2 regions of the Burkholderia sp. FERM BP-3421 genome follow, and region 2 is predicted to be linked to the other one. Evidence: predicted binding sites of a transcription regulator. Region 2 holds the regulator's gene; the other holds the start of a gene.
The links. The regulator HrcA, encoded in region 2, represses chaperone genes, less so after heat shock. The targets are predictions, from matches to a motif close to TTAGCACTCNNNNNNNNNGAGTGCTAA.
Positions count from the first base shown of each region.

Region 1: rpoH (RNA polymerase sigma factor RpoH) is a predicted target of HrcA. The motif match lies at 3,985-4,011, and genes of this name have one in related genera.

Region 1 is NZ_CP117782.1:2,606,709-2,613,959, reverse strand. Features, by position in the region: gene cydB (cytochrome d ubiquinol oxidase subunit II) at 1-813, opposite strand, end outside; gene Bsp3421_RS27770 (cytochrome ubiquinol oxidase subunit I) at 851-2,428, opposite strand; gene cydP (cytochrome oxidase putative small subunit CydP) at 2,418-2,684, opposite strand; gene rpoH (RNA polymerase sigma factor RpoH) at 2,989-3,924, opposite strand; gene Bsp3421_RS27755 (acyloxyacyl hydrolase) at 4,285-4,854, shown strand; gene Bsp3421_RS27750 (nuclear transport factor 2 family protein) at 4,901-5,287, shown strand; gene leuA (2-isopropylmalate synthase) at 5,412-7,064, opposite strand.
Region 2 is NZ_CP117782.1:3,773,376-3,780,626, forward strand. Features, by position in the region: gene recN (DNA repair protein RecN) at 1-802, opposite strand, end outside; gene Bsp3421_RS33265 (NAD kinase) at 826-1,728, opposite strand; gene hrcA (heat-inducible transcriptional repressor HrcA) at 1,845-2,855, shown strand; gene hemH (ferrochelatase) at 2,926-3,993, shown strand; gene Bsp3421_RS33280 (RNA-binding S4 domain-containing protein) at 3,998-4,405, shown strand; gene Bsp3421_RS33285 (hypothetical protein) at 4,377-4,538, opposite strand; gene grpE (nucleotide exchange factor GrpE) at 4,906-5,457, shown strand; gene Bsp3421_RS33295 (thioredoxin domain-containing protein) at 5,469-5,861, shown strand; gene dnaK (molecular chaperone DnaK) at 6,005-7,251, shown strand, end outside.

The DNA of each region.
Region 1 (7,251 bases), 1.2 Mb from region 2:
GCCGACCACGGGCGCCGCGATCATCCACGGGTAGTCGACGTAGTTCGCGAGCCACAGGCCCGAGCCGGCGGCCACCTGCTTGAGCAGCGGGTTCGCGACCGAGTCGGTGGGCGCGGCCTGGGTGATGTGATAGCCGCCGATGAACGAGGCGATCAGCACGCCGGCCAGCACGAACAGCACGACCGCGACGAGCGAGGCGACGCGCAGTGCGATCGAGGCGCGCCGGGCGACCACGCCGTCGGTCTTCATCTTGATGAAGGCCGCGCCGTGCGCGACGAGCATCGACAGGCTGACGAGCCCGCACAGCAGCGCGAACGGGTTCAGGAGCGCCCAGAAGCCGCCGTGGTAGGTGACGCGCAGGTCGGTGTCGAACGAGAACGGCACGCCTTGCAGCAGGTTGCCGAACGCGACGCCGAACACCAGCGACGGCACGAAGCCGCCCGCGAACAGGCCCCAGTCCCAGCCGGCGCGCCAGCGCGGGTCGGGGCGCTTGTTGCGGTAGTCGAAGCCGACCGGCCGGAAGAACAGCGCGAACAGCACGAGCAGCATCGCGAAGTAGAAGCCCGAGAACGAGGCCGCGTAGACGAGCGGCCAGGCCGCGAACATCGCGCCGCCGGCGGTGATGAGCCAGACCTGGTTGCCTTCCCAGGTCGCGCCGACGGTGTTGACGATGATGCGGCGCTCCTCGTCGGTCTTGCCGAGGAACGGCAGCAGCGCGGTTGCGCCCATGTCGAAGCCGTCGGTGACGGCGAAGCCGATCAGCAGCACGCCGACGAGCAGCCACCAGATCACTTTGAGGGTTGCGTAGTCCATAGCGATTCCTTATGCGAGTGCGGGGACGCGGTCGTCGTCAGACGGTCGCATCGGCGATCGCCTTTTGCTCGTGGTAGTAACGGCCGGTGTGCAGCGAGGACGGGCCGAGTCGCGCGTACTTGAACATCAGCTTGATCTCGATGACGAACAGCGCCGTGTAGAACGCGATGAATCCGGCGAGGCTCAGATACAGATCGGACGGCGTGAGGCTCGACGCGGACAGATGGGTCGGCAGGATGCCGGCGATCGTCCACGGCTGACGGCCCAGTTCCGCGACCACCCAGCCGAATTCGACGGCGAGCCACGGCAGCGGGATCGCCCACACGGCCCAGCGCAGGAACCAGCGGCGGTTTTCCTGCAGCAGCTCGCGCCGCGCGCAGAACCAGAACGCCGCGATGAAGGTCGCGAGGAACAGGATGCCGAGGAACACCATGATGCGGAACGAGAAGAACACGGGCGCCACGGGCGGGATGGTCTTCTTCGCGGCCGCCTTGATCTGCTCGGGCGTCGCGTCGGTGACGTTCGCGGTGAACTGCTTGAGCATCAGCCCGTAGCCGAGATAGGCCTTGTGCTGGTCGAACAGCGCATGGGTCTCGGCGCCGGCGTCGCCTTCCTTGATCTTCTGCAGCGCGCCGTACGCGATCATGCCGCTCTGGATGTGGTCTTCGCTGCGCTTGATCAGGTCCTTGAGGCCGATCACCGGCTCATCGATCGAACGCGTCGCGATCAGGCCGAGTGCGTACGGGATCTTGATCGCGTAGTCGGTGCGTTCTTCCTGCTGGTTCGGCAGGCCGATGATCGTGAAGGCCGCGGGCGCCGGCGTGGTTTCCCATTCCGATTCGATCGCCGCGAGCTTGACCTTCTGCACTTCGCCCGTGGTGTAGCCCGATTCGTCGCCGAGCACGATCACGCACAGCGTCGAGGCGAGGCCGAAACCCGCCGCGACCGCGAACGAGCGCAGCGCGAAATCGGTGTCGCGCTTCTTGAGCAGATACCACGACGACACGCCGAGCACGAACATCGCGGCCGTGACGTAGCCCGCCGACACGGTGTGCACGAACTTGACCTGCGCGACCGGGTTGAACAGCACGTCGAACAGGCTCGTCAGCTCCATCCGCATGGTCTGGTAGTTGAATTCCGCGCCGACCGGATTGTTCATCCAGCCGTTCGCGACCAGGATCCACAGCGCGGACAGGTTCGAGCCCAGCGCGACGAGGAAGGTGACGAGCAGATGCTTGACCTTGGAGAGGCGGTTCCAGCCGAAGAAGAACAGGCCGACGAAGGTCGATTCGAGGAAGAACGCCATCAGCCCTTCGACGGCGAGCGGCACGCCGAAGATGTCGCCGACATAGTGCGAGTAGTAGGACCAGTTCGTGCCGAACTGGAATTCGAGCGTGATCCCGGTGGTCACGCCCATCGCGAAGTTGATCCCGAACAGCTTGCCCCAGAACTGGGTCATGTCCTTGTAGACCTGTTTGCCGGTCATCACGTAGACGGCTTCCATGATGACGAGGACCCAGGACAGGCCGAGCGTCAGCGGAACGAACAGGAAGTGGTAGAGCGCCGTGATGCCGAACTGCAGACGCGACAGATCGACGACTTCGCTACTTATCATGGTGGTCTCCCTGAGAGGAATCGGAGGCCGGAACCGAGAGCAGCTGCTCGGCGACGGCGGCAGGGGGCAACGACATGTGCCGCGCCTGCGGGTGATTGAAAAACGCGTACTTGAGCGCCATCAGCAAGACCAGCTTGATGGCGAGCACGATCGCGATGTCACGGGCGAGGGTGGGGCCCCGGGCCCAGGCCGCCATGCGCGTCCGCCACCCCGACGGGCCCGCGCGCGGCGCGGCTTTCTTGTTGATGAGTATCACGGCGTATCGGATGCTTGGTTCAGGCAGATTCCTGCCGATTATTCCGGTTCGGGGGCCACTCCATGCATTTGTAGCGCCTTTTGTCCGGATATACCAATTTTACGAGCGGACCGCGAAATCTCTTAGTGCTGCAGTGCGGCACACGGTCGCGAAATCGGCGCGGGAATTTGAGGTGGCTCAACGATTGGGGAGAAAGGCGCGCGCCGGTTGCAACGGCCGGCCGGACTGCTCAAGCCGGCGAGTGAATCGGGCGAAAAAAAACCGCTGCCGGAGGGCAGCGGTTGCGGTGCGGGAGCCGGGAGGCTTACGCGTATTCGGCCAGGGCGGTGCGCATCTTCTTCATCGCGCTGGCCTCGATCTGGCGGATCCGCTCGGCCGAGACGCCGAACTCGGCGGCGAGGTCGTGCAGCGTCGAGCCGCCCGAGCCGTCGTCGTCGACGTTCAGCCAGCGGGCCTCGATGATGCGGCGGCTACGCGCGTCGAGCGCGTCGAGCGCCTGCGCGATGCCGTCGGTTTGCAGCGTGTCGCGCTGGCGCGCGGCGAGCACGGCGGTGGGCTCGCTGTGCGAATCGGCCAGATAGGCGATCGGCGCGTAGGATTCCTCGCCGTCCTCGACCTGGCCTTCGAGCGCGATGTCGCCGCCCGAGAGGCGGGTCTCCATCTCGACCACTTCCTCGCGCTTCACGTTCAGCTCCTGGGCGAGACCGTCGATCTCTTCCGGCGTGAACGCCTGCATGCCTTTCTTGTGGCTGCGCAGGTTGAAGAACAGCTTGCGCTGCGCCTTGGTGGTGGCCACCTTCACCATCCGCCAGTTGCGCAGGATGTATTCGTGGATCTCGGCCTTGATCCAATGGATCGCGTACGACACGAGGCGCACGTTCTGCTCCGGATCGAAGCGCTTGACCGCCTTCATCAGGCCGATGTTGCCTTCCTGGATCAGGTCGCCGTGCGGCAGCCCGTAGCCGAGGTAGTTGCGCGCGATCGACACCACGAGGCGCAGGTGCGACAGCACCAGCCGGCGCGCGGAATCGAGGTTGCTCTGGTCGCGGAACTCGGTGGCGTACCGGCGTTCCTCTTCCGCGCTCAGGAGCGGGATCCGGTTGACCGCCTGGATGTAGGCGTCGATGTTGCCGAGCTGGCCGGGCAGCAGCGACTGCGAAGCGAGCGTCAATGAGCCTGCCGAAGCGGCCGTAGCCGACGCCGGGCTCAGGGTGTTCGGAAGGGTCAGTGCGTTGCTCACGTAGAAAACTCCTGGGGAATCAGGGACTAGCCCCGTTATTGGGCGATTCCGCGGCTCATCTTAGCACTCTCGCCAATTGAGTGCTAATCCTTAGAGGCGACCGGGGCATTCGAGTTCCCATTTTGCTATCGATTTTTGAGTTCCGATAGCAGCTCGACGGAGATTGGGCGAGCGGGGTAAATGGCGGAGGAATATTCGGGAGAAAAGGCAAAGCGTTTTCATTCTTGATGATTTGGAAGCAAACCATTTCGCCTGACGACACCGATCGAAAAAGTCCTTTACCATAAGATTCAGTTGTTTCGAGCCCGTGCTCAAGCAGCGGCGAGGCTCTATGCAATTCAAGCAGCTGGAGTGGGACGGATGAAGAACAAGAACCTGATCCGGGCGGGACGGTACGCGGCGCAGGCGGCCGCGGCACTCGCGCTCTTGAGCGGCTCCGGCGCCGCTTTTGCCGATCGTTGGAGCCTGCAGGCCGGCGGCGGGATCGCCAACCACGACGTGAAGACAGCCGATCTCGGCGTGGTCTGGGATCCGGGCTGGAACGGGTGGGCAATCGGCGGCTGGCACTTCGCGTTCGTCCTCGAGGGGCACGTGTCGAACTGGTGGTATCAGGGCGATCATGCGGTCCACGGCAATATCGTCGAAGTCGGCGCGACGCCCGTGTTCCGCTTCATCAAAAGCTCGGGCGCGATCCGCCCGTTCCTCGAGGCCGGCGCGGGCATCCGCTTCCTGTCGCATCCGACCATCTCCACGCACTTCACGATGTCGTCCTCGTTCCAGTTCGCGGACATGGTCGGAATCGGCGCGCAATTCGGCAATCGTCAGCAGTATCAGGCCGGCTTCCGCTTCCAGCACCTGTCCAATGCGGGTATCAAAGAGCCGAATCCTGGTATAAATTTCAGCCAGCTCTACGTGCAATACAACTTCTGATTCCGATCGACGCGCGACAGCGCGGTTGCAGGCGAGGAGTGTGGCGATGGTGGCGAAGGTGATCGATGCGATACGCGCGCTCGAGCGCGACCGGTTCCGCGCGATGGTCGACGGCGACGGCGAGGCGCTCGACGTCCTGCTGTCGGACAAGGTCTGCTACGTCCATACGAATGGCAAGCGCGAGAGCAAGCAGCAGTTCATCGACGCGATCACGGCGGGCCGTCGCCGCTATCGCCAGATCGAGATCCAGTCGCAGGACGTGCTGCCGGTCGGCGACGAGACCTTCATCGTGACGGGCCGCGCGCTGATCGAGATGGAGGCCAACAACGGCGGCCTCGTGTTCCCGATCGCGTACACCGCCGTGCAGACCCAGGAGAGCGGCAAGTGGCGTCTCCTGGCATGGCAGGCGACCCGATGCGCGACCGAGACATAGGCGCTCGTCGCGCCTCTTCTCATGTCTCGCGCGAAGCGGCCGGTTCGGCCGCTTGTCCTGTGCCCATGCGCCGCGGGTGACGCGGCGCGCGGGAGGCGCGCATCGGGCCGGCTTCGAGCCGGGCTCAAGCCGCCGCGCGGCGATCCGCGCGGCTCCATTCCGAACGGTTGATCGCGCTCGCGACCGCGTCGATCGCGGCGACCACCGCGTGCTCGTGCACGCCGACCCCGTGGCGCAGCGCCGCGCCGCGCACCTTGCAGCCGACGAAGACCGCCGTGCGGCCATCCGCCGCGCGCACCACCTCGCACGACGCCAGCTCCATCGCGGTGCCGCCCGCCGCCGCGAAGCCGGCGACCGCGCGTTCGGCCGCGACGGTCGGCGTCGCGTCGACGGGCACCGCGCAGGCGGTCGAGATGTCGCGATCGTGCCAGCGCACGGTGCCGCCCGCGCGTGCGGCGGGGCCGGCGGGTTCGAGGTATTCGCGGGCGAACAGCGCGCAGATCGCCTCGCCCGTCACTTCCTCGCCCGAACGATCGGCGAGCGCCTGCACCGCGTGGCTGAATTCGATCTGCACGCGACGCGGCGGCGTGAAGCCGAGGCCGCGTTCCAGCAGGAAGGTCGCGCCGCCCTTGCCGGACTGGCTGTTCACGCGGATCACGGCGTCGTAGCTGCGGCCGAGGTCGGCGGGATCGATCGGCAGGTACGGCACTTCCCAGATCGCGTCGGCCTGCTGCTGCGCGAAGCCCTTGCGGATCGCATCCTGGTGCGAGCCGGAGAAGGCGGTGAATACGAGGTCGCCCGCGTACGGATGACGCGGATGGACCGGGATCTGGTTGCAGCGTTCGACCACGCGGCGCACCGCGTCGATGTCCGAGAAGTCGAGGCCCGGGTCGATGCCCTGCGTGTACAGGTTGAGCGCGAGCGTGACGAGGTCGACGTTGCCGGTGCGTTCGCCGTTGCCGAACAGGCAGCCCTCGATGCGGTCCGCGCCGGCGAGGAGCGCCAGCTCCGCCGCGGCGACGGCGGTGCCGCGATCGTTGTGCGGATGCACGGACAGCACGATGCTGTCGCGGTAGCCGAGGTTGCGGTCCATCCATTCGATCTGGTCGGCGAATACGTTCGGCATCGCGGCTTCGACGGTGGCGGGCAGATTGACGATCATCTTGTGATCGCGCGTCGGCCGCCAGGTCTGCGCGACGGCGTCGCACACCTCGCGCGCGAACGGCAGCTCGCTCATGCTGAAGGTCTCGGGCGAGTACTGGTAGGTCCAGCGGGTGCCCGGCCGCGCCTGCGCGTGTTCCTTGATGAGCCGCGTGCCGTCGACCGCGAGCGCCTTCACCTCGTCCTTCGAGAGGCCGAACACGATGCGCCGGAACGACGGGCAGATCGCGTTGTACAGATGCACGATCGCGCGCGGCACGCCGTCGAGGGCCTCGAAGGTGCGCGCGATCAGGTCCTCGCGCGATTGCACGAGCACTTCGATCGTCACGTCGTCGGGGATGCGCCGTTCGTCGATGAGCTTGCGCACGAAATCGAAGTCGGTTTGCGACGCCGAGGGAAAACCGACTTCGATCTCCTTGAAACCGATCGCGACCAGCATGTCGAAGCATTCGAGCTTCTGTTCGATGCTCATCGGTTCGATCAGGGACTGGTTGCCGTCGCGCAGATCGGTGCTCATCCAGATCGGCGCGCGTTCGATGGCGCGGGTCGGCCACTTGCGTCCGTGGAGACGGACAGGCTCGAACGGTCGGTATTTCTCGGCGGGGTTGCGCTTCATCTTGGCCTCGTGGCGGTAAGTCGCGAGCGAAGAGGGGCGGCATGGGCGTCGGTGGACGCGGCCTGCGCAAGGTCGCGCTCGATCGCGCGGCGATGCGGGGTTTCTTCGCGGATCGCCCGACGGATAGACGGACGAAGGCTAACGACTACGGGTTAAAAAACAGCGAGAAGGAACTGCGAGGAACTGC
Region 2 (7,251 bases):
CGAGCGAGGCGAGCGCGTCGTGCAGCGCGGCGTCGTATTCGGCGAGCCCGCGCAGCTTCGAGACGATCGCGCCGAGCTGGGTCAGCATCGCGTCGTCCGACTCGGACAGCGCGCCGAGCGCCGCCTGCACGCCGTCGATCAGGTTCGCCGAGTGCGACAGGCGGCGATGCTCGGCGCCGATCTCCTCCCATTCGCCGGGCTGCGGCGCGAGCTTGTCGAGCTCGGCGAGCTGCCATGCGAGCTTCTCGCGTTCGAGCTGGCGCTCGCGCTCGTGCGCGCGCGCGGCGTCGATCGCCTGGGTCGCGTCGCGCCACACGCGCCAGCCGCGCGCGACGGCGGCCGCATCGGCGACGAGGCCCGCGTGCGTGTCGAACAGCTCGCGCTGCGCTTCCGGCCGCATCAGCAACTGGTGCGCGTGCTGGCCGTGGATGTCGACCAGCATCTCGCCGACCTCGCGCAGTTGGGCGAGGGTCGCGCTGGTGCCGTTGATGAAGGCGCGCGAGCGGCCGTTCGCGTCGACCACGCGGCGCAGCATCACGACGTCGTCGGCGACGAACGCATGCTCGTCGAGCCAGCGCACGACCCGGTCGTGCGGGGTGAATTCGGCGCTGATGTCGGCGCGCGTGCAGCCCGTCCGCACGACGCTCGCGTCGGCGCGTTCGCCGAGCGCGAGCGCGAGCGCGTCGATCAGGATCGATTTGCCCGCGCCGGTCTCGCCGGAGAAGACGGTGAAACCGCGCTCGAATTCGAGGTCGAGCGCGGCGACGATGACGAAGTCGCGGATCGAGAGATGACGAAGCATGAGGGGCTGTGCGGGAGAAGGCGTCAGGACGCCGGGTCGTCGTCGAGCGACGGATGTTCGTTCCAGTGCAGCTTCTTGCGCAGCGTCGCGTAGTAGCTGTAGCCGACCGGATGCAGGAACGGCACGGTGTGCTTCGAGCGGCGCACCTCGATCGAGTCGTTCAGCTCGAGCGCGGTGAACGACTGCATGTCGAAGTTCACGTTCACGTCGCGCCCGCCGATGATCTGGATCCGCACCCGGGAGTCGTCGGGCAGCACGATCGGCCGGTTCGACAGCGCGTGGGGCGCGATCGGCACGAGCACGATGCCCTGCAGCTGCGGATGCAGGATCGGGCCGGACGAGGACAGCGCGTAGGCGGTCGAGCCGGTCGGCGTGGCGACGATCAGGCCGTCGGAGCGCTGGTTGTACATGAAGCGGCCGTCGACCGACACGCGCAGCTCCGCCATCCCGGAGAAGCCGCTGCGGTTGACGACCACGTCGTTGAAGGCGAGCGCGTGGTAGATCGGCTCGCCGTCGCGCATGATGCGGGCCTCCAGCAGCGTGCGCTCCTCGCGCTCGAAGCTGCCGGTCAGCATCATCGGCACCAGCTCCTGCATGTCCGACGCGGAAATGTCGGTGATGAAGCCCAGCCGGCCGTGGTTGATGCCGATCAACGGGGTCTTGTAAGGTGCGAGCTGGCGGCAGATGCCGAGCATCGTGCCGTCGCCGCCCAGCACCACCGCCACGTCGGCGCGCGCGCCGATCTCGGCCGGGGTGAGGGCCGGGTAGCCGGTGATACCGGTTCCGTGCGCGGTGTCGGCCTCGAACACGACCTCGAAGCCGCGCTTCGCGATGCAGGCGGCGAGCGCGGCGAGCGGCTCGACGATGCCGGGCGTGTTGCTGCGCCCCACGAGCGCGACGGTATGGAACTGATTGCCGGTTTTCATGCCGGCATTACACCATAGCTCGATGACGAAAAGAACCGCTCGGCGCGCCGGCGCGCCGTTCGGCCGGGTTGCGCCGCGCTCGCGGCCGAGGCCGGGTTGCGCTAGAATTTTTCCCCATGCTAGATCCCCGCGCACGAACTCTCCTCAAGACGCTGATCGAACGGTATATCGCCGACGGTCAGCCGGTCGGCTCGCGCACGCTGTCGCGGCATTCAGGGCTGGAACTGAGCCCGGCCACGATCCGCAACGTGATGTCGGACCTGGAGGAGCTGGGGCTGGTCTCGAGCCCGCATACGTCGGCCGGCCGCGTGCCGACGCCGCGCGGCTACCGGCTGTTCGTCGACACCATGCTGACGGTCGAGGCGCCGGACGCGGTCACCCGGCTCGTGCAGGCCACGCTGCAGGCGGGCGAGCCGCAGAAGGTGGTGGCGGCCGCGGCGGGCGTGCTGTCGAGCCTGTCGCAGTTCGCCGGGGTCGTGCTGACCCCGCGCCGCAGCCACGTGTTCAAGCAGGTCGAGTTCATGCGGCTGTCGGACAAGCGGATCCTGCTCATCATCGTCACGCCGGAAGGCGACGTGCAGAACCGCATGATGGCGACCCAGCGCGACTACTCGCCGGCCCAGCTGACCGAGGCGTCGAACTACATCAACGCGCATTTCGCGGGTTTGTCGTTCGACGAGGTGCGGCGCCGGCTGCGCGAGGAGATCGACCAGCTGCGCGGCGACATGACCGCGCTGATGCACGCGGCCGTCACCGCGAGCACCGAGGTGCCGGACGAAGAGGATACGGTGCTGATTTCCGGCGAGCGCAACCTGCTGGAAGTGGCCGACCTGTCGTCCGACATGGCGCGGCTGCGCAAGCTGTTCGACGTGTTCGACCAGAAGACGAGCCTCCTGCAACTGCTCGACGTGTCGAGCCACGCGCAGGGGGTGCAGATCTTCATCGGCGGCGAATCGACGCTGGTGCCGATCGAGGAGATGAGCGTCGTGACGGCGCCGTACGAGGTCAACGGCACGATCGTCGGCACGCTCGGCGTGATCGGGCCGACCCGGATGGCCTACAACCGGGTGATTCCGATCGTCGACATCACCGCGCGGCTCCTGTCGCTGACCCTGAGCCAGCAGTAGCCGGGCGCCCGCCCGAGCCGGCCCGCTATAATGTGTTTCGTTCGATTTGGTGCTCCGGCACGTCCTGCCCATGCGTTTTGATCTCGAACCGCCGTCGCACGCCGCGGCGGCCCATCGCGTCGCGGTGCTGCTGATCAACCTCGGTACGCCCGACGAGCCGACGCCCCGCGCGGTGCGCCGCTACCTCGCCCAGTTCCTGTCCGACCCGCGCGTGGTCGAGATTCCCCGGGCCGTCTGGCAGGTGATCCTGCGCACGCTGGTGCTGCCGCTGCGCGGCCGCGCGTCGGCGAAGAAATATGCGTCCGTCTGGCTGCCCGAGGGCTCGCCGCTGCGCGTCCATACCGAGCGCCAGGTCGAGGGCCTGCGGCCGCTGTTCGCCGCGAACGGCTATCAGGTGCTGGTCGACTACGCGATGCGCTACGGCACCCCCTCGATCGGCACGGTGCTGTCGCAGCTGCGCCGCGCGGGCGCCGAGCGCGTGCTGCTGCTGCCCCTGTACCCGCAGTATTCGGCCTCGACCACCGCCACCGCGTTCGACGACGCGTTCGTCGCGCTGCGCCGCATGCGCAACCAGCCCGAGGTGCGCACGGTGCGCCACTACGCGGACCATCCGGCCTATATCCACGCGCTGGCCGAGCAGGTGCGCCACTACTGGGACGCGCACGGCCGCCCCGATTTCGCCGCCGGCGACAAGCTCGTGCTGAGCTTCCACGGCGTGCCGAAGCGCACGCTCGACCTCGGCGATCCCTATCACGACCAGTGCCAGCAGACGGCCGCGCTGCTGATCACGGCGCTCGGGCTCACCACGCTCGAATGCCGGGTCACGTTCCAGTCGCGCTTCGGCAAGGCGGAATGGCTGCAGCCCTATACGGAGCCGACGCTGCGCGAGCTGGGCGAGGCCGGGGTGCGCCGCGCGGACGTGTTCTGCCCGGGCTTCACCGCCGATTGCCTGGAGACGATCGAGGAGATCGGCATGGAGGTGCGCGACGCGTTCCTCGGCGCGGGCGGCAAGGCGTTCCACCGGATCCCGTGCCTGAACGCGTCGCCCGCGTGGATCGCGGCGCTCGGCGAGATCGCGGCGGAAAACCTGCAAGGCTGGCCGGTGCGGCCGGTCGCGCACACCGAGGCGATGGCCTGACGCGATGAACTACCGGATCTCGACCGAACCCGGCGCGCGGCTGCGCATCGACAAGTGGCTGTGGGCCGCGCGTTTCTTCAAGACCCGCTCGCTCGCGGCCGACGCGGTCGACAAGGGGCGGGTGCGGATCGGCGGGGCGGCCGTCAAGCCGTCGAAGGAAGTGCGGGTCGGCGACCAGGTGGAGATCGCGATCGAAAGCGTGGTCTGGCAGGTCGACGTGCTCGGGGTGTGCGACACGCGCGGGCCGGCGAGCGTCGCCCAGCAGCTCTACGCGGAAACCGCGGCGGGCCGCGAGCGCAGGCTCGCCGAGCAGGAGCGCCGCCGGAACTTCCGGGAACCCGCGGCGGAACTGCACGGGCGGCCGACCAAGCGCGACCGGCGGATCATCGACAAACTTTCGGGTGAGCGCTGAACATCTGGTCGAAGGTGGCGCGCGCGCTGCCGTATTCGGTGGTGCGCTCGGTCACGGCGCCGGACAGGCAGATGGTCGTGGTGCCCGCAATGAGTACCAGGGCGACCATCGAGATGGCAAAGGTCAGTTTCACGGTACTCCCCTCGAGAAGACGGGTGAAAACGCGGCCACGGGATCGATGTCAGGCATTCGTCAGGGCAGGGCATCCCTGCTCTTCAGGCTGCCTGACTGGAGTGTAGTGCAGGGGCCCGCCCGGCTGCTAGAGGCGGCCGCGTAAGGGTTGTTACCGCGGGTTTCCGCCCGCCGCACGGGCGTTCGGTCGCGCACCGGCGCGGTGACGGGCTGCCGGGAAACGGTGCGTCGCGCGGACAAAGACCCTCTTGAAATTGTTGTCTTGGGCCCCATTTGCACTATCGTTGTGCGGCCTCCGGCCGGCGTGGCTCGAACCGCGCGGCGGGACGCCGTTTTGGCTTTAACCTCTAACACGACTTTTCAGCGACATGGAAAACACGCAAGAGAACCCGGCTGGCCAGACGGCCGACGAAACCGGCCGCGACCCGGCCGCCGCCGAGGCCGCCCAGGCCGCCGACGCCGCGCCCGCTGCCGAAGCCGCGCTCGCCGAGGCCCAAGCCAAGATCGTCGAGCTGCAGGAAGGCTTCCTGCGCGCGAAGGCCGAGACCGAGAACGTGCGCCGCCGTGCGCAGGACGACGTGTCGAAGGCGCACAAGTTCGCGATCGAGAGCTTCGCGGAGAACCTGCTGCCCGTGCTCGACAGCCTCGAAGCCGCGCTCGGCGACACCTCGGGCGACCTCACGAAGGTGCGCGAGGGCGTCGACCTGACGCTGCGCCAGCTCCAGAGCGCGCTCGAGAAGGGCCGCGTGACGGCGATCAACCCGGTCGGCGCGAAGTTCGATCCGCACCAGCACCAGGCGATCTCGATGGTGCCGGCCGAGCAGGAGCCGAATACCGTCGTCGCAGTGTTGCAAAAAGGCTACACGATTGCCGACCGCGTACTGCGTCCGGCACTCGTGACCGTCGCCCAGCCGAAGTAAGCGCGGACGCAATGGCGGGCGTGGACGTCGACGCGACGGCATTTGCGGTGTTCGGCATGGCGCCGCTCGACGCCGCGAACTTCGACGCCGGCCTCGCCGCCGCGGGCGATGCGCTCGCGGTCGTGTTTTTCTGGGGCGTCGACTGCTTCAACTGCGAGATCGCCAAGAAAGCGATGCTCGCGCAGCCCGACGCGATCCGCGCGCTCGACCTTAAATGGTTCCAGAGCAATGTCTACGAACACCGCGAGCTGGCGCGCCGCTTCGTGCTGCACGGCGTGCCGACCTGGTTCTTCTTCCATCGCGGCAAGCGGCTCGGGCGGGCCACCGGCTGGCACGGGCTCGCGCAGTTCGAGGCCGCGACGGCCGCGGCGCGGGCGAAGGTCGCGGCCGCGGGCGGCGATTGAAAAAATAAATAGCCGCATCGGTTTCAGGGTCTTGAAAACGGCGCGGCAGCACTTATTTCGAGTGCAGAGTTGAATTTGGCGTGGGGAATCGGGTAAAAAGGCCGGTTTTCCGCAGCGATCAAGATTTCTGGAGATTGAAGAAAATGGGAAAGATCATCGGTATTGACCTCGGCACCACGAATTCGTGCGTGGCCGTGATGGAAGGCAACCAAGTCAAGGTCATCGAGAACTCGGAAGGCGCGCGCACCACGCCGTCGATCATCGCCTACATGGACGACAACGAAGTCCTGGTCGGCGCGCCCGCCAAGCGTCAGTCGGTGACCAACCCGCGCAACACGCTGTTCGCGGTCAAGCGCCTGATCGGCCGCCGCTTCGAAGAGAAGGAAGTGCAGAAGGACATCGGCCTGATGCCCTACGCGATCATCAAGGCCGACAACGGCGACGCATGGGTCGAGGCGCACGGCGACAAGCTCGCGCCGCCGCAGGTGTCGGCCGAAGTGCTGCGCAAGATGAAGAAGACGGCCGAGGACTACCTCGGCGAGCCGGTCACGGAAGCCGTGATCACGGTGCCCGCGTACTTCAACGACAGCCAGCGCCAGGCGACCAAGGACGCCGGCCGCATCGCGGGCCTCGAAGTGAAGCGGATCATCAACGAGCCGACCGCGGCCGCGCTCGCGTTCGGCCTCGACAAGGCCGAGAAGGGCGACCGCAAGATCGCCGTGTATGACCTCGGCGGCGGCACCTTCGACGTGTCGATCATCGAGATCGCGGACGTCGACGGTGAAATGCAGTTCGAAGTGCTGTCGACCAACGGCGACACCTTCCTCGGCGGCGAAGACTTCGACCAGCGCATCATCGATTACATCATCGGCGAGTTCAAGAAGGAGCAGGGCGTCGACCTGTCGAAGGACGTGCTCGCGCTGCAACGCCTGAAGGAAGCGGCCGAGAAGGCGAAGATCGAGCTGTCGTCGGGCCAGCAGACCGAAATCAACCTGCCGTACATCACGGCCGACGCATCGGGTCCGAAGCACTTGAACCTGAAGATCACGCGCGCCAAGCTGGAAGCGCTGGTCGAGGAGCTGGTCGAGCGCACCATCGAGCCGTGCCGCATCGCGATCAAGGACGCGGGCGTCAAGGTCTCGGACATCGACGACGTGATCCTGGTCGGCGGCCAGACCCGCATGCCGAAGGTCCTGGAGAAGGTGAAGGAGTTCTTCGGCAAGGATCCGCGCCGTGACGTGAACCCGGACGAGGCCGTCGCCGTCGGCGCGGCGATCCAGGGCCAGGTGCTGTCGGGCGACCGCAAGGACGTGCTGCTGCTCGACGTGACCCCGCTGTCGCTCGGCATCGAGACGCTCGGCGGCGTGATGACGAAGATGATCAACAAGAA